Regions from separate parts of the Pseudobutyrivibrio ruminis HUN009 genome, predicted to be linked through region 3. Evidence: predicted binding sites of a transcription regulator. Region 3 holds the regulator's gene; each other region holds the start of a gene.

Region 1 (6,302 bases), 620 kb from region 3:
AGCTCTTTACGATTTTCATCACTAAGAAGCTTTGCATCATCAGGAGTCACAAAAACAGTTTCACCAACTATAAATGTCTTGTATTTGCTCCACACTTCCTCGTTGAAACGCTTTAATAATTCATGGCATCCTTCAGTGTTTAGATAGTGTTCCCTACCTGTCAATGCTAAACGCTTTTTTCCATTTTCCAGTGATTGTTTATAAATGATATTGATTACATCACATCTGAATCCAGCAACACCCTTATCTAGCCAAAATCTCATGATATCTGTTATTTCATCAAAGACATCGGGATTTTGCCAATTTAAATCCGGTTGTTTTTTACTAAAAAGGTGTAAGTAATAATCACCCTTTTCAGTTTTTGACCATGCTCGACCACCAAAGAAAGAGCCCCAGTTATTTGGATAGCTGCTTCCTACACCCTCTCTAAAATAATAGTAGTCTCTGTATTTATCATCTCCTGCCAAGGCCTTTTGAAACCATTCGTGCTCATCAGAAGTATGATTAATAACCAAATCCATTATGATTTTTATCCCAAGTCTTTTGGCTCTACTAATAAGCCTTTCCATATCTTCCATTGTGCCAAATTCGGGATTAATGTCTTTGTAATCAGAAATGTCATAGCCATTGTCATAGCCTGGACTGCGATAAACTGGGCTAAGCCAAATGGCGTCTATACCCAATTCTTTTAGATAATGTAATTTAGAGATTATGCCCGGAATATCCCCTATACCGTCGCCATTGCTGTCACAAAATGAGCGTGGATATATTTGATAAACTATAGCATTTTTCACCATTTTTTTGTACTAGTTGAAGCCATAACTATCCCCCATAGCATTGTGTGTGATAGATTAATAATAACTAAGTTGACACATTTTTTCAATGATTTATTCACAATTTACACACAAATGCGGATAAGTTGCGCGATAATTCTAAATATATTTTGCAATATTAAAAAAACGGCAGGCTTATACGCCTACCGTTATAAATCTATGCAAGTTTTGCATCTACTATTTAGTTAATAACATCATGATCTTATTAGATCTTGCAACAAACGCTGTCATAGCTTCTGGTGAAAGTGGTGCATTTGCAATCTTTGCTAAATCGTAAAGCTGAGCTGCAAATGTAGGTACATTCTCTGAATCCTTGTTATTAAGGATGTACTTAACTAAGTCATTGTTTGCATTAAGTACAAGTGTCTCAGAAGCTGAACCAAACATGCTCATATCCATGCCGCCCATAGCGTACATTTTCATCATATCCTGCATACGGCGGCTCTCTTCTGATACTGTAAGCATAGAAGAAAGATCTTTATTCTTGAACTTTTCTACCTTAACCTCAAGACCTTCGTTGTTAAGGGCCTTGCGGAACACCTCAGTTAATGTTTCTGTCTCATTCTTAAGCTCGTCTTCTGATGTTTCCTCAACCATAGAATCTGTAACATCAGCATCGATTCTGCAGAACTTGTAGTTCTCATTTCTCTGTTCAAGCTGAGTAATAAATGAAGTATCAATTGCATGATCAAGGATTACAGCATTCATGCCCTGCTCTTTGAACATATTGATGTACTGGCCCTGCTGAGCAACATCTGTTACATAGTAAACTGTCTTTCTAGTATCTTCTGGCTCCTTTGTCTCGTCAGCCTTTGTCTCGTCAGCCTTTGTCTCGTCAGCCTTTGTCTCGTCAGTCTTTGCCTCATCAACAACCTCTGCCTCGACCTTTTCACCATTTTCATCTGTAGCTTTTTCTTCTTCCTTAACTAAGAGCTCAGGAAGTGTGATGTATTTATCATTGATATCCTTGAATAAGATGTAATCGTTCATCTTATCGCAGAACTTATTATCCTTTAAGCAACCGAACTTGATGAATGGAGCGATGTCATCCCAGTATTTCTCGTAAGATTCTTTTTCTGTTTTGCACATACCAGTAAGCTTATCAGCAACCTTTTTAGTAATGTACTCAGAAATCTTTGTAACAAAGCCATCATTTTGAAGCGCTGAACGAGATACATTAAGTGGAAGGTCTGGACAATCAATAACACCCTTAAGAAGCATCAAGAACTCAGGGATGACCTCTTTAATATTGTCAGCGATGAATACCTGATTATTGTAAAGCTTGATTGTACCTTCGATTGAATCATACTCAGTGTTAATCTTAGGGAAGTATAAAATACCCTTAAGGTTAAATGGATAATCCATGTTGAGGTGAATCCAGAAAAGTGGCTCCTTGTAGTCATGGAATACATCACGATAGAATGCCTTGTATTCTTCCTCTGTACACTCTGAAGGATTCTTAGTCCAAAGTGGATGTGTCTCATTAAGAGCTACTGGACGCTTAACAATCTTAAGCTTGTCCTTTGCAGGAGAAACCTCTACCTGTTCCTTTTCTCCATTTTCATTTTCTTTTTCCTCGAACTTAGCATCCTCATGGATTTCTTCAATGACTTTATCTGTATCAAGCTTGTCAGCTGCATCGATAGTCTCATACTCCTCTGGAGCATCCTTCTTTGAAAGGAAAATCTCTGTAGGCATGAATGAACAGTATTTCTCGATGACTTCGCGAGCTCTATATTCATTAGCAAACTCGAGGCAATCTTCGTTTAAGAATAATGTGATTTTAGTACCTACCTGGTCCCAATCACCATCGCCCATTTCGAATTCTGTGCCGCCATCGCATTCCCAATGAACTGGTGTAGCTCCTTCCTTATATGAAAGTGTATCGATGTGTACTTCATCTGCTACCATAAATGCGGAGTAAAATCCAAGACCGAAATGACCAATAATCTGATCTGAATCAGCCTTGTCCTTATATTTCTCAAGGAAATCTGTAGCACCTGAGAAAGCGATCTGATTGATGTACTCATCTACCTCATCAGCTGTCATACCAAGACCATTATCAATGAATGTAAGTGTCTTGTCCTCAGGGCTAACAATAACCTGAATCTTTGCCTTATAATCAAGTGGGAGTGAATACTCTCCCATCATATCCAACTTCTTGAGCTTAGTGATAGCATCGCAACCATTTGAAATAAGCTCTCTATAGAAAATGTCGTGATCAGAGTATAGCCACTTTTTGATCACTGGAAAAATATTTTCACTTGTAATTGATAAACTACCTTTTTTGTTACCCATTTTAATCACTCCTTTGAATAGTAATCTCACTGAAATATATGATAATACTGGGAAAAATCAAAGTCAATAAAAAATTAGCACTCATATACAATGAGTGCTAATAGTATAATTTTTTATCATTTTTATTGTCGTTATAGGCAATTATCATAGTCATCTAGGAAGTGATGCTTTACTCCATACTGCTTGTAAGCTATTACAGTAGCAAGATTTACATTCTCAACACTTCTGAAGATATTCGACTCTACATAAGGATTAACCTTCTTTAGCTCTGCAATAAGATTTCTTGTTTCAAGACGCTTTGAAGCGCTTGTACCATCTACTGAGCAGCTGTCACATGTCTCTGTGAAATGACATGCACACTGAAGGAAATGCAATCCATTGTATCTTTGCCATGCAATAATATCATCCTGTCTAACAAGATAAAGTGGACGAATCAATTCCATGCCTTCAAAATTTGTAGAATGAAGCTTTGGCATCATTGTCTGAATCTGAGCTCCGTAAAGCATTCCCATAAGGATTGTTTCGATAACATCGTCGTAGTGATGACCAAGGGCGATTTTGTTGCACCCTAATTCCTTTGCCTTTGAATATAAGTGACCTCGGCGCATTCTAGCACACAAGTAGCATGGGTTCTTTTCAACAGTATCTACGGCATCAAAAATATCACTTTCGTAGATAACGATTGGTATTCCCATAAGCTTTGCGTTGCTCTCAATGAGGCGACGATTTACCTCACTGTATCCAGGATCCATTACAAGGAAAGTCAGATCAAAGTTGACCTTTTGATGCCTTTGGATTTCCTGGAAAAGCTTTGCCATCAGCATGGAATCCTTCCCACCTGAAATACAAACAGCGATATGGTCCCCTTCTTTTATAAGCTCATACTCCTTGCAAGCTCTGGCAAATGGAGAAAACAAGCTCTTGTGGAATTTCTTTCGAATGCTCTTTTCTATTTCTGCTCTCTGTTCATTAAGCTCGTCGTCTGCCTCAGAGTTTTGCTTATCCATCATGTATGAAAGGTAGCTGTTGTATCCACCCTTAAGGCTTACTGCATCAAATCCATGCTCTGCTAAAACTTCTGCATCCTCTATAGAAGCCTGTCCTCTGGTGCAGTACAGAATTATTTGCTTTGACTTGTCTAGCTTATTTACCACGCTATCTAAATCTACTTCGAATAGTTCATGAGTGATACTAATAGCCTCAGGTATCATGCCATACTTAAGACTTCCTTCATTTCTTGTATCAACCAAAACATATTTATTATTATCAAGCTTTGAAAGCTCTTCAAATGTAATCTCTTTCATATAATTCCTCGTTAAACCCATTACTGGTGATCTGCAACACAGTAATAATCAAAGGTTCCTTTGCTAACTAATTCTCCATTGTCATCTGTTACTTCTACATCAATGATACAGAACTTTCGAGTACGCTTTACAACCTTTCCTTTGGCTGTAATACGTCCAGATTTGGCGCCTTTAAGGAAATAGTAGTTTGACTGCTGTGTGACATACTGGCGTCCATCTGCTCTTGCTGTATAGCCAGCGCAGGTGTCTGCCAATGTGAAATGCGCTCCACCGTGGGCAATTCCAAGAACATTACGTGTTTCTGGCACAATATCAATATGTGCAGTGGCACCTGTCAACTCAATATCGTCCATAACGATATGATTATATTTTACAAATTCATTTGCATTAAGAGATTCTGCTAACATCTCCATTAATTCTTCACTCATAATATAACTTCCTTTCAATTAACTAGAGATATTATAAATTATTTAAAACAAAAAAACAGCCCACATCAAACCCTGATGTGAGCTGAAATATTATGTACTTTCTCTCTTTACAAGCGTAACTGGAAGTAAAGTTCTTTTAGGAACCATCTTGCCTTCTGACGCTGCTATTACCATATCAACAGCCGCCTCAGCCATTTCTTTTATTGGCTGATGAATGGTAGAGATTGGTGGATTTGTGATTTGAGAAATCATTACATCATCAAATCCAACTATTTTGATATCCTCAGGTACACGCTTTCCAAGCTTGGAACAGACCTGCAAAATCTGAGAAGCAATCAAATCTGAACTGGCAAAGACTCCATCGATTTCTTCGTCATATTCCAATGCACCTTCCAGCATATCATGATAATCAAGGCTGTTGTATTGTCCCATATTAGTAGCAACAACCTTATAAAATACTCCGTTCTTTTCACAGACTTCTATGAACCCTAGGGCTCTGTCATCAGCTGGCATGGAATTATTCAAAATACCACTGACGTGTAGAAGTCTCTTGCAACCGCAATCAATAAGATGCTGAGCTGCAAGTTCTCCCCCTTGTTTATTGTCGCACTCTACAGCTGCTGTTCCATTTTCAACAAAACGCTCAACTGTAACAAGTGCTATATTGCTGTCCGTAAATTCCTGTACTGCCACACTTCCAGAGAAAAGAATGATTCCTGCAACCCTATTGCTCGTGCACATATCCAAATACTCTTTTTCCTTATTGTTTCTCCCCTTGGAGTTGCACAAAATAATCTTGTAACCATGCTTACTAGCAGCATTTTCGATGTTACTTATCATCTCTGCAAAGTATGGATGCCTAATATGAGGTACAATGACCCCGATAGTATTAGTTGTTTTTTTTGATAGAGATCTTGCTACCTCATTCGGTCTATAGTTAAGCTTAGCCATAGCTTCATAAACCTTTTTACGAGTTTTATCGCTAATGTAACCTCTGTTATTTAATACTCTCGATACCGTGGTGACAGTCAGTCCGCATTCTGCTGCCACATCTTTTAATGTTGCCATTGTAACCCCCTTATACTTCTACGGGAAGTGACAACACTGAATTCTTCGTTCCTCGAATTCAATGTTGTTTATTTAACAGCCCCCGCTGTTATTCCCTCTACAATATATCTCTGTAAGAAAATATAAAGAATGAGGATAGGTAACATAGCAAGCAAAAGTGCTGCCATAATTAATCCTGTGTCTGTAGAAAACTGCCCATAGAATACCTTCGTTGCAATAGGAATAGTATATAATTCCTTTCTACCAAGTACAAGTGATGGAAGCAAATAATCATTCCAGAATGCCATAGCATCAATGATTGCTACTGTAGCAATAGTTGGCTTCAATATCGGAAATACGATTTGAGAGAAAATCTGCCACTTGTTACAGCC
Region 2 (6,302 bases), 120 kb from region 3:
AAAAACGTTGTAGATTTCGTACCAAACTATGATGAGACAGAAAAGGAGCCTGAGGTTCTTCCTGTTCGTGTTCCTAATATCCTCATCAATGGTTCCGATGGTATTGCCGTTGGTATGGTTACATCAATCCCTCAGCACAACCTTGGTGAGGTTATAGATGGTGTTATCGCCTATATGAAGGATCCTGATATCAATACAGCTCAGATGCTTAAAATCATTCCTGGTCCAGATTTTCCAACTGGTGGCATCATCACTAACAAGGATGATTTGCTTGAGATTTACTCAACAGGTGTTGGTAAAATCAAAATCCGTGGTAAGGCAGAAATCGAAAAGATTAAGGGTGGTAAGGAACAAATCGTAATTACGGAGATTCCTTATCCTATGATTGGTGCCAATATCGGAAAGTTCCTTAACGATATCTATTCACTTGTTGAGTCTAAAAAGACCAACGATATTACAGATATTTCAAACCAGTCTTCAAAGGATGGTATGCGTATTATTGTTGAGCTTCGCAAGGGTGCTGATGCTCAAAATGTACTCAATCTTCTCTACAAGAAGACTCGTCTTGAAGATACATTTGGTGTAAACATGCTTGCAGTTGCTGATGGAAAGCCAGAGACACTTGGCATCGTTCCAATCATCAGACATCATGTTAACTTCCAGTATGAGCTTTGTACTAGAAAGTATACTCATTTACTTGGCAAAGAGCGTGAGAAAAAGGAAATTCAGGAAGGTTTGATTAAGGCTTGTGATGTTATCGACCTTATCATCGAAATCCTTCGTGGTTCAAAGGATGTAAAGCAGGCTAAGGCATGTCTTGTTGAAGGTATCACAGAAGGTATCAAGTTCAAGTCTGAGCAGTCGAAAAAGGATGCAGCTTTGCTTAAGTTTACTGAGCGTCAGGCTCAGGCTATCCTTGATATGCGTCTTCACAGATTGATTGGTTTGGAAATCGAAGCATTGCGTGGTGACTATGCTGAGACAATGCAGAAGATTGCTGATTATACAAAGATTCTTGAAAGTCGTGCTGAGATGGCAAAGGTTATCATCAAGGATTTACAGGCTATCAAGAAAGAGTACGCTAGAGAGCGCCGCACTGTAATTGATAACGTGGAAGAGGCTATTGTAGAAGAAAAGCCAATCGAAGAAATTGATGTGGCTGTTCTTATCGACAGATTTGCATATGCTCGTGTAGTAGATATGCCTACATTCGAGCGTAATAAAGAAGCAGCAGAGACAGAATCTAAAAAGATTATCTTCTGTAAAAATATAGACAAGATTTGTCTCTTTACTGATAATGGCGATATGCATGCGATTAAGGTTCTTAGCCTTCCATTTGGTAAGTTCCGTGATAAGGGGCAGCCAATTGACACAGCAGAAAAGGGTTCAAAGATTGACCTTACAAAGCAGAATCTTATCTTTGCAGATTCAATGGCTAATATCGTTAAATCAAGACTCTTATTTGGTACTAAGCAATCTATGATTAAGGTTGTTGAGGGTGCAGAATTTGACGTTACTAGAAAGCAAATTGCTGCAACAAAACTTGCTGACGACGATAAGGTTATTTGTGTTGGCAAGCTCAATCCTGGTAGCTCTGTTGTAATGCAGTCTGCAAAGGATATGTTCCTTAGAATTGAGGGAGATACAATTCCTGAAAAGAAAAAGACAGCAGTTGGTGTCCGTGGAATGAAGCTTGGCAAAGGCGACGAGCTAATTAATATTTACATTCTTGGCGAAGGCGAAAATGTAGATGTTAAGGTTAAAGACAAAACAGTTTCAATTGGACGACTTCACATCGCAAGTAGAGACACAAAGGGCGTTAAGAAATGATAAAAAATGTTTATTTTGATTTAGATGGCACACTTGTAGATTCAGCTCCTGGTATTATTGAGGGGCTGAAGGTTGCCCTCACAAAATACGGATATGATATTCCGGATTTTGTTACACTTCGTAAATGCGTAGGGCCACCATTTACATATTCTTTTCCAAAGCTTTTGCATATTAAGGATGAGGATTTTGATGGTGCTGTTGCCGCTTACAGACAGTATTACGACAAGGAAAATGGTATGTTTAATGCCAAGGTTTATGCTGGCATAGAAGAGCTTCTTGCTGCATTAAACAAACGCGGCTATTGTCTTTTTGTCTGCACTTCAAAGCCAGAACCAACTGCTAGAAAGCTTTTGGCAAAGCTTGGTATAGACCATTATTTCACTGATATTTGTGGAGCTACATTGGATGCATCCATAGACACAAAAGCAGAAGTAATAGATTTATGCTTTTCTCGTGCACCATGGCACAAAAAGGAAGAAACAGTTCTTGTTGGTGATACTAAGTTCGATGCAGAAGGTGCTGCACAAAGAGGAATCGATTGCATCGGTGTTTCCTGGGGCTTTGGCTCAAAGTGGGATTTGGAAGATGCTGGAGCTGTCACAATTTTAGACTATCCAAATGAGGTGCTTGAATATATTGAAGCAAATTAGACAGAATAGAATCATTCAAATTATATATCCATTGCTTGTTTATTTCTTTGTATATCAGCTGGGAGTTTCGTTGCTTCTTGATATCATAGGAGATAAATATGGCAAGCTTACATGTCTGCTTATTGCAGGCATTGTTTGCATTGTGCCAATGTATATTATTTATTCAAATGTTCCAAAGCTTATTCCGGAGCCTGTTAAAAACAAAGAGCAAGTCTTCGTATATGCGATATGGATTGTGGCAACAGTGGCTGTGGCAGTTTTACTTAACATAGCTCTGACCCATAGTGGTTTGGTTGAATCGTCGGCAGGTTTTGCCAGAGCCAATAGCATACTTACTGATGGCGATTTATTAATGAAGGTGTTATGCAACTGTTTAGTAATTCCGATATTGGAGGAATTATTAATGCGAGGGATTCTAACAGGCCAGCTATGCTTATGGTACGGGCCGGTTCCAGCGGTAGTGATTTCCTCAATTTGTTTTGGAATTCTACACAATAATATAGTACAATTCATATATGCAGTATTGATGGGAGCAGCCCTTGGAATAATGTATGTTAAAAATAAACGTTTATCTATGTGCATTATTGCTCACTGTTTAATAAATCTTACTGCTATATTATTTGGTTAAATACTGATTATTATCACTTAATCAATATTAAGGAGGAGACTATGGCTCACACACAAGAAGAAATTAAGGACTCAAAGGCAGGCTTGATTGCCAATATTATTGGAGCGATTGCTTACCTAGCTGTTGGTATTTGTTTGCTTACACTTAATGTAGAGATTATTTCTAAGGTGGTATATTCATTCTCTATTTTAGGTTTTGGTATTTTGTTTGTATGTTTTGGAATGTACTACATGATTAAATACTTCTTTAATCATGAGTTTACTAGAATTACTAGCTACGGTTTTACGATGGGAGTTATCCTAGTTGTAATCGGCGCAGTTTTTGTTGTAAATGCAGATGTTGTTTCAGCGTTTATTGATGCATTGGTTTGCCTTATTGGCATTGTTTTTGGTGCAATCATGCTTCAACAGTCATTTGCTTTGTTCCACATTCAAAGAGGCTCTTGGTTCTTAAGCCTTATTCTTGGAGCAGCTACAATTGCAGCAAGTATCTATATTCTTTTAACACCTATCAAAATCTTTGATGGCAATGTATATGCAAGTGCATACTTGATAGTAGTAGGTGCATGCTCATTGTTTTCTTTATTGCTTATGGTTATTGGTCTCAAGGATCACAAAAAAGATTCTAATAGAAACTATAATCGTAACATGGAGGATTCTCCAATCACAGGTAAAAATAAAATAGACGAATCTATTTTTGAAGAAGAGCCTGTAGTGGAGGTTACACAAGAAACAAAGTCACAGCCTGAGGCTGGCTCAGATGCTTTATTTGAGGAATAATATTTTGTATGGCTAACATCTTTGATTATCTTGACTGGAGAGGGGATGTCCCTTTCGATATAGATCCGTTTAATGAGGTGGATGCACTGGCTCTTTGCGAGCTTGTGTATACACCTTTTGATGGTTTAGTGCCCGGTCCTGGGTTAAAAGAAAAAATTTCCATAGAAGATCTCAACGAAAAATTCTTTCAAAAATTCACAGAAGAAGGTTTGATGGCAAGAACAGCTTTGACTAAGCTTGCTCCTTTTCTTATGCCTAAAATGGCTGGCTCTAAAAGATTTGGCGGAATGAAGCTTGCTGGCTTTGTTAATGATGTTGATGCTAAAAAGCAGACTCAGTTTGCTGTTTGTAGCTTTTATTTGCCTGATGGCACTATTTTTGTTGCTTTCAGAGGAACCGACGATTCACTTGTTGGCTGGAAAGAAGATTTTAACATGTGCTTTTCTGAGGGTACTGGTGGGCAACTTCAGGCTGTAGATTATCTCAATACCAATTTTGCAAGGACAATGAAAAAGCTTCGAATAGGAGGCCACTCTAAGGGCGGTAACTTTGCCGCTTATGGCAGCACATTTTGCAGAGGCCATATACAGGATAGCATTTTAGAAGTATACAATTTTGACGGTCCTGGTTTTATTCCAGAAATTCTTAAAAAGCCAGCTTATAAATCTATGATTAATAGGGTCCATAAGATTGTTCCAGAAGAATCAATTATTGGTATGCTTATGTATACAAAGGCTAAGATGCAGGTAGTTGTCAGTGATGCAAAAGGTATTAATCAACACAATCCTTTGAGTTGGCAGATTAAACGAAATAGATTTGAAGAAGTAGATTCAGTTGCTTCTTCTTCAGTTCTTATAGACGAAGTTATCAAGAAATGGTCTGTTCAATTTGATTATGAAACAAGGGCGGCATTTGGTGATGTTTTCTTTTCATCCCTTATTAGTTCATCTGGGGCAACTAGACTTTCACAGATTACATCTAGTAAGGTAAGGTCCATTGCTTCTCTGACAAAAGAGATACAATCCCTTGACCCTCAAAATCAGGCTTTGATTATGGATGTATTAGGTAAATTAGTGGCGGCAGGCGGCGATAGTCTTAAGAATTCTCTGCTTTCTAAGCTACCTAAAAGTTTAATAATGAGAAAAAGTGAGAAATAAAGAGTAAAAAAGAGATTTTTATAGGATTCTTTCGAAAATTACTAACCTTAATTACTTGCAACTGATTCGAGAGAATCCTATTATACTTCTTGTGGTTAGCACTCGATTAAGATGAGTGCTAATAAAAGATTTAGATTTTTAATTTAGGAGGTAATATAAAATGAAATTAGTTCCATTAACAGATCGCGTTGTATTAAAGCAGTGCGAAGCAGAAGAGACTACAAAGTCTGGTATTATTCTTGCATCTGCAGCACAGGAGAAGCCACAGGAAGCTATGGTTATTGCTGTTGGTCCTGGCGGAATTGTTGACGGTAAAGAAATCACAATGCAGGTTAAAGAAGGCCAGAAGGTTATATATTCAAAGTACGCTGGTACAGAAGTTAAGCTTGAAGGCGAGGAGTACATTATCGTTCGTCAGAATGATATTCTTGCAGTTGTAGAATAATATTTAGGAAAAGAGGTAGATTATTATGGCAAAAGAAATTAAGTATGGTGCTGAAGCAAGACAGGCTCTTGAGGCAGGCGTAGATAAATTAGCAAATACAGTTAGAGTTACTATTGGACCAAAGGGACGTAACGTTGTTCTTTCAAAGTCTTACGGTGCTCCACTTATCACTAATGATGGTGTTACTATCGCAAAGGATGTTGAGCTTGAGGATGCATTTGAAAACATGGGTGCTCAGCTTGTAAAAGAAGTTGCTACAAAGACAAACGATGTAGCAGGTGATGGTACAACAACAGCTACAGTTTTAGCACAGGCTATGGTAAAGGAAGGTATGAAGAACCTTGCTGCTGGTGCAAACCCAATCGTTCTTAGAAAGGGTATGAAGAAGGCTACAGATTGTGCTGTTAAGGCTATTCTTAAAATGTCTAAGGCTGTAGATGGCAAGGAGCAGATTGCTCGTGTTGCTGCAATTTCAGCTGGTGATGATGAAGTAGGTCAGATGGTAGCTGACGCTATGGAAAAGGTTTCTAACGATGGTGTTATCACAATCGAGGAATCAAAGACAATGCAGACAGAGCTTGACCTTGTAGAAGGTATGCAGTTTGATAGAGGTTACATTTCAGCTTACATGTGCACAGATATGGACAAGATGGAAGCAAACCTTGATGATCCATATATTCTTATTACAGACAAAAAGATTTCTAACATTCAGGAACTCCTTCCACTTCTTGAGCAGATTGTTCAGTCAGGTGCTAGACTTCTTATCATTGCTGAGGATATCGAGGGCGAGGCTCTTACAACTCTTATCCTTAA
Region 3 (6,302 bases):
TGTAAAGCTGCATCATTAAGCTGAAGCTTCTCCAGGGCATCACGCAAATCTGGGTACTTAGCGCCATCAGCAGGATAAAGACCGCAGTAAACCATTGGGTTAACCTTTTTATATCCTGGAAGTGGCTCGGCTGCAGGAGCATTAGCGTGAGTGATTGTATCACCAACACGAGTGTCGCGAACGTTTTTGATGGAAGCAGTCATATAACCTACCATTCCAGCTGGAAGCTCATCACAAGGAATGAACTGACCGGCACCGAAGTAGCCTACTTCTACAACATCAAATTCTGCACCAGTAGCCATCATTTTGACGCTGTCGCCAACCTTTAATGTTCCTTCTTTTACTCGACAGAATACGATAACACCCTTGTATGGGTCGTAAAGTGAGTCAAAGATTAGTGCCTGAAGTGGCGCCTTTGGATCACCAGTTGGTGCTGGAAGCTGATGTACGATTGCTTCCAAAACGTCGTGAATATTAAGGCCTGTCTTGGCTGAAATCTGAGGTGCATCATGTGCTTCTAAGCCGATTACATCCTCAATTTCTTCTATAACTCTATCTGGATCAGCAGAAGGTAAGTCGATTTTGTTGATGACAGGAATAACATCCAAATCGTGATCCAATGCAAGATATACATTTGCTAAAGTCTGAGCTTCGATACCCTGAGCTGCATCAACAACAAGAATAGCGCCATCACAAGCAGCCAGTGAACGAGAAACTTCATAATTAAAGTCAACATGGCCAGGGGTATCAATAAGGTTGAAAATGTATTCATTGCCATCATCAGCCTTGTAAACAATACGAACGGCTTGAGATTTGATTGTGATTCCACGCTCACGCTCAAGGTCCATATTGTCAAGAACTTGTGCCTGCATCTCACGATCAGTGAGAGTGCCTGTCATTTGTATGATACGATCGGCAAGTGTTGATTTGCCGTGATCGATATGTGCAACAATGCAAAAATTTCTGATTTTACTCTGATCCATAAAACACCTCTATATTAATGTAATTATTTTTGCAAATTAATGAAGATATTTACAAAAATGATTGCCTTCATATATTACCAAAGCTTAGGAAAAATAACAATTATGTAACATTATAAAGAAAGTATAAAAAATATCTTAAGGCGGTTGACAAAAGGGGACCCTAGGTGTAAATTAACATCAGAAAATGATTAGCACTCCAATTAGATGAGTGCTAACAACAAAACAACGGGGAAGAGGTGAATGTATGGCTGATATCGAACTAGATGAGCGAAAAGTAAAAATCTTAAATGCGATTATCAAGAATTACCTTGAGACTGGCGAGCCAGTCGGTTCAAGAACAATTTCAAAATACACTGATTTGAATCTTAGTTCAGCTACCATCCGAAACGAGATGTCAGATCTTGAGGATTTGGGATATATCGTTCAGCCACATACATCGGCAGGTCGTATTCCTTCAGACAAGGGTTACAGATTTTATGTAAACAATCTAATAGCTGAGAAGGATAAAGAAGTTGCAGATATGCATGAGTGGATGATTGAGAAGACTGAAAAGATGGAAAGCCTTCTTAAGAACGTAGCAAAGACACTGGCAAACAACACACAGTATGCAACACTTGTTTCAGCTCCTTCAGTTGTTTCAAATAGATTAAAGTTCGTTCAGCTTTCAGCTGTGGACGAGCATCAGGTGCTTTCAGTAGTTGTTATGGATGGCAACATTGTTAAGAATAAAATCATCAATGTGGATAAGCCGCTTGATAATGAAACAATGTTAAAGCTTAACATGCTTCTTAACACAAACCTAAATGGTCTGACGGTTGATCAAATCAATCTGGCAGTTATTTCCAGATTAAAGGAGCAGGCCGGTATCCATGATGAGATTGTAGAACAGGTACTTGACACCGTAGCAGAGACAATCACTGAAGGTGATGATTTACAGGTTTACACTTCAGGTGCTACCAACATCTTCAAGTATCCAGAGCTTGCTGATTCAAAGAAAGCATCTGAATTATTAGATACATTCGAAGAAAAGCAATCACTCATAGAGCTTCTTAATGATAGTTCAAGTGAAAGTGAGAGCACAGGAATTCAGGTTTATATCGGAGACGAATCTCCAATATCTACAATGAAGGATTGTTCGATTGTTACAGCAACATATGAGCTTGGCGAAGGAGTCAAAGGTACAATTGGTATCGTTGGTCCAAAGCGAATGGATTACGAAAATGTTGTTGACAATATAAAAAGTCTTAAAGGTCAGCTAGATAAACTACTTAAAAATGAGGCTGACAGAAATAAAGGATAAAGAAATTAAGGAGATGTAAATTCGTGGCAGAGAATAAAGAAAAAATGGAAGAGTTCTCTACTGAAGAAGCAGTTAAAGAAGCTATGGAAAATGCGGAAGCGATGGCTGAAGAAACCGAAGCTGATGTGACAGAAGCTTCTGATGAAAACACTTCAGAAGAATCTTCAAAAGAATCTACAAAAGAGGAAAAGGATGGCAAGAAGCCATTCAAGAAAAAAGAAAAGAAAAAAGATAAGCGTGATGAGCAGATAGAGCAGCTCACTGATAGAGTTACTCGTCAGATGGCAGAATTCGAAAACTTCCGTCGTCGTACAGAGCAGGAAAAGGCTCAGATGTTTGGAAATGGCGCAAAGGCCATCATTGAAAAGGTTCTTCCTGTAGTTGATAACTTCGAAAGAGGTCTTGCTACAGTTGAGGAAGGGGCAGATCCATTTGCTGATGGAATGCTCATGATATACAAGCAGTTACTTACAACTCTCGAGGAAGCAGGTGTTAAGCCTATCGAGGCTGTAGGAAAGGAATTCAATCCTGATTTCCACAACGCAGTAATGCATGTTGAGGATGATGAGGTTGGCGAGAACATCGTCGTAGAAGAATTCCAGAAGGGCTACATGTACAATGATTCAGTAGTTCGTCATTCAATGGTTAAGGTTGCAAACTAAGTTATTATAGGAGGAAATAAATCATGGGAAAGATTATTGGTATCGATTTAGGAACAACTAACAGCTGTGTTGCTGTTATGGAAGGTGGAAAGCCTACCGTTATCGCAAATACAGAGGGTGCTAGAACAACACCATCTATCGTAGCATTTACAAAGACAGGCGAGAGACTTGTTGGTGAGCCAGCAAAGCGTCAGGCTGTTACAAATGCAGAAAAGACAATCTCTTCAATTAAGAGAGATATGGGTACAGACAATGGTCGTATCATCGACGACAAGAAGTACTCTCCACAGCAGATTTCAGCTATGATTCTTCAGAAGCTTAAGAGTGATGCTGAGAACTACCTTGGTGAGAAAGTTTCAGAGGCAGTTATCACAGTTCCAGCTTACTTCAACGATGCTCAGCGTCAGGCTACAAAGGATGCTGGTAAGATTGCAGGTCTTGATGTAAAGCGTATCATCAACGAGCCTACAGCAGCTGCACTTGCTTATGGTCTTGATAACGAGCAGGAGCAGAAGATTATGGTATACGATCTTGGTGGCGGTACATTTGATGTATCTATCATTGAAATCGGTGATGGCGTTATCGAAGTACTTGCTACAGCTGGTAACAACAGACTTGGTGGTGATGATTTCGATCAGAAGATTACAGATTGGATGCTTGCAGAGTTTAAGGCAGCTGAGGGTGTAGATCTTTCAACAGATAAGATGGCACTTCAGAGACTTAAGGAAGCAGCTGAGAAGGCTAAGAAAGAGCTTTCATCTGCTACAACTACAAACATCAACCTTCCATTCATCACAGCTACAGCAGAAGGTCCAAAGCACTTTGATATGAACCTTACACGTGCTAAGTTTGATGAGTTAACACACGATTTAGTAGAAGCTACAGCAGGTCCTGTTAACCAGGCACTTAAGGATGCTGGTCTTAACGCTTCAGACCTTTCAAAGGTACTTCTTGTTGGTGGTTCTACAAGAATCCCAGCAGTTCAGGATAAGGTAAAGGCTCTTACAGGTCACGAGCCAAGCAAGACTCTTAACCCAGATGAGTGCGTAGCTATCGGTGCTTCAATCCAGGGTGGTAAGCTCGCTGGCGATGCTGGTGCAGGCGATATCCTTCTTCTTGATGTAACACCACTTTCACTTTCAATTGAGACAATGGGTGGTATTGCTACAAGACTTATCGAGAGAAACACAACTATTCCTACAAAGAAGAGCCAGATCTTCTCTACAGCAGCTGATAACCAGACAGCCGTTGATATCAACGTTGTACAGGGTGAGCGTCAGTTCGCTAAGGATAACAAGTCACTTGGACAGTTCAGACTTGATGGTATCCCACCAGCAATGAGAGGTGTACCACAGATCGAGGTTACATTCGATATTGATGCAAACGGTATTGTAAATGTATCTGCTAAGGATCTTGGAACAGGCAAGGAGCAGCACATTACAATCACAGCTGGTTCTAACATGTCTGATGAAGATATCGATAAGGCAGTTAAAGAGGCTCAGGAGTATGAGGCTCAGGATAAGAAGCGTAAGGAAGCTGTTGATACAAGAAACGACGTTGAAAGCTTTGTATTCCAGACAAAGAAGGCTCTTGATGAAGTAGGTGACAAGATTGATGCAGCTGATAAGGCAGCAGTTGAGGCTGATATTGAAGCAGCTCAGAAGCTTCTTGATCAGTACCAGACTCCAGAGGAGATGAGCGATTCACAGATTGGTGAGCTTAAGGCAGCTCAGGAGAAGCTTACAGAGTCAGCTCAGAAGGTATTTGCAAAGATGTATGAGCAGACACAACAGGCACAGGGCGGAGCAGCTGGTGCAGGCCCAGATATGAGCCAGTTCACAGGAGCAGGTGCTGGTGCAGGTGCACAGTCTAACCCAGCAGATGATGTCGTAGACGCTGATTTCAAGGAAGTTTAATTTGTAAATATGATATGCTGTGAAAAACACATTGTCTTGGCAAGCGCGAGCAGGAAGGCTAAACGTAAGCTTTGAAGGTCTTGGAGTTTTTCACGGCATTTTAATATGTAAAGGATTGATAAATAATGGCAGAACAAAAACGTGATTACTATGAGGTGCTTGGAGTTTCTAAGACAGCCTCAGATAGTGAGATCAAAAGTGCATATAGAAAGCTTGCTAAGAAGTATCACCCTGATATGAATCCAGGTGATGCAGAAGCTGAGAAGAAATTCAAAGAAGCTTCTGAAGCATATGCTGTTCTTTCTGATGCAGACAAGAGACGTCAGTACGATCAGTTCGGTCACGCAGCATTTGAAAATGGCGGTGGCGGAGCTGGCGGCTTTGATTTCTCTGGCATGGATTTCGGCGATATATTTGGCGACATTTTTGGAAGCTTCTTTGGAGGCGGCGGTGGTCGTGCTTCAAATGGTCCAATGCGTGGAGCAAACCTTAGAGCAGCAGTGCATATCACTTTTGAAGAAGCAGCTTTCGGTTGTGAGAAAGAGCTTGAAATCGTTCTTAAGGACGAATGTGCTGCTTGCCACGGTACTGGAGCGAAGCCTGGTACAAGCAAGCGTACATGTACAAAGTGTGGTGGTAAGGGACGTGTAATGATGTCTCAGCAGTCACTCTTTGGTATGGTTCAGAACGTTACCACATGTCCTGATTGTCAGGGAACAGGTGAGGTTATTGATACTCCATGTCCTGATTGTAATGGTACAGGCTATGTCGCTCGTAAGAAGAAGATTTCTGTTTCTATTCCAGCTGGTATCGATAATGGCCAGAGTGTTCGTATCCGTGAGAAGGGTGAGCCAGGTAGAAATGGTGGCCCAAGAGGCGATTTACTTGTAGAAGTAATCGTTAAAAATCATCCTATTTTCCAGCGTAGAGATATGGATGTATACTCATCAGCACCTATTTCATTTGCACAGGCTACACTTGGTGGCGAAGTTATCATCGATACTCTTGATGGCAAGGTATCATACGAGGTTAAGCCTGGTACACAGACTGATACAACAATCAGACTTCGTGGAAAAGGTATTCCTTCCCTTAGAAATAGAAATGTTCGTGGTGACCAGTATGTTACACTTGTTGTACAGGTTCCTACAGGACTTTCTAAGGAGGCAAAGGAAGCACTTCGCAAGTTCGATGAGCTTACAGGTAACACAACAGTTGGCGGTCCAAAGTCAGTAAAGGCTGAGAAAAAGAAGAAGGGCTTTGCAGATAAAATAAAGGACGCTATCGACGATCTATAAAGGATAAAAAATGATTATTAATACAGGGCAGCGCACAGATATACCGGCGTTCTTTCCGGAATGGTTTGCGAACCGACTGAGAGAAGGCTATGTATGTGTGCGCAATCCTTACAATCAAAGTTCAGTAAATAAATATATTTTAAACC

Evidence for each region. Region 3 encodes HrcA, which represses chaperone genes, less so after heat shock. Its sites were predicted from a motif close to TGTTAGCACTCNNNNNNNNNGAGTGCTAACA; they were not measured.
Region 1: htpG (molecular chaperone HtpG) is a predicted target of HrcA. The motif match lies at 3,204-3,234, and genes of this name have one in related genera.
Region 2: BO15_RS0109210 (co-chaperone GroES) is a predicted target of HrcA. The motif match lies at 5,138-5,168, and genes of this name have one in related genera.

What each region holds. Positions count from the first base shown of each region.
Region 1 covers NZ_JNLH01000001.1:2,534,875-2,541,176, forward strand. The annotation lists gene BO15_RS0111480 (alpha-glucosidase) at 1-797, opposite strand, end outside; gene htpG (molecular chaperone HtpG) at 1,011-3,131, opposite strand; gene BO15_RS0111490 (ATP-binding protein) at 3,263-4,435, opposite strand; gene BO15_RS0111495 (PaaI family thioesterase) at 4,456-4,863, opposite strand; gene BO15_RS0111500 (LacI family DNA-binding transcriptional regulator) at 4,954-5,931, opposite strand; gene BO15_RS0111505 (carbohydrate ABC transporter permease) at 6,000-6,302, opposite strand, start outside.
Region 2 covers NZ_JNLH01000001.1:2,036,297-2,042,598, forward strand. The annotation lists gene BO15_RS0109185 (DNA gyrase/topoisomerase IV subunit A) at 1-1,830, shown strand, start outside; gene BO15_RS0109190 (HAD hydrolase-like protein) at 1,827-2,480, shown strand; gene BO15_RS0109195 (CPBP family intramembrane glutamic endopeptidase) at 2,467-3,108, shown strand; gene BO15_RS0109200 (DUF308 domain-containing protein) at 3,150-3,887, shown strand; gene BO15_RS0109205 (Mbeg1-like protein) at 3,896-5,044, shown strand; gene BO15_RS0109210 (co-chaperone GroES) at 5,205-5,489, shown strand; gene groL (chaperonin GroEL) at 5,515-6,302, shown strand, end outside.
Region 3 covers NZ_JNLH01000001.1:1,913,215-1,919,516, forward strand. The annotation lists gene lepA (translation elongation factor 4) at 1-983, opposite strand, end outside; gene hrcA (heat-inducible transcriptional repressor HrcA) at 1,228-2,283, shown strand; gene grpE (nucleotide exchange factor GrpE) at 2,328-2,945, shown strand; gene dnaK (molecular chaperone DnaK) at 2,969-4,861, shown strand; gene dnaJ (molecular chaperone DnaJ) at 4,987-6,156, shown strand; gene BO15_RS0108610 (DUF1848 domain-containing protein) at 6,167-6,302, shown strand, end outside.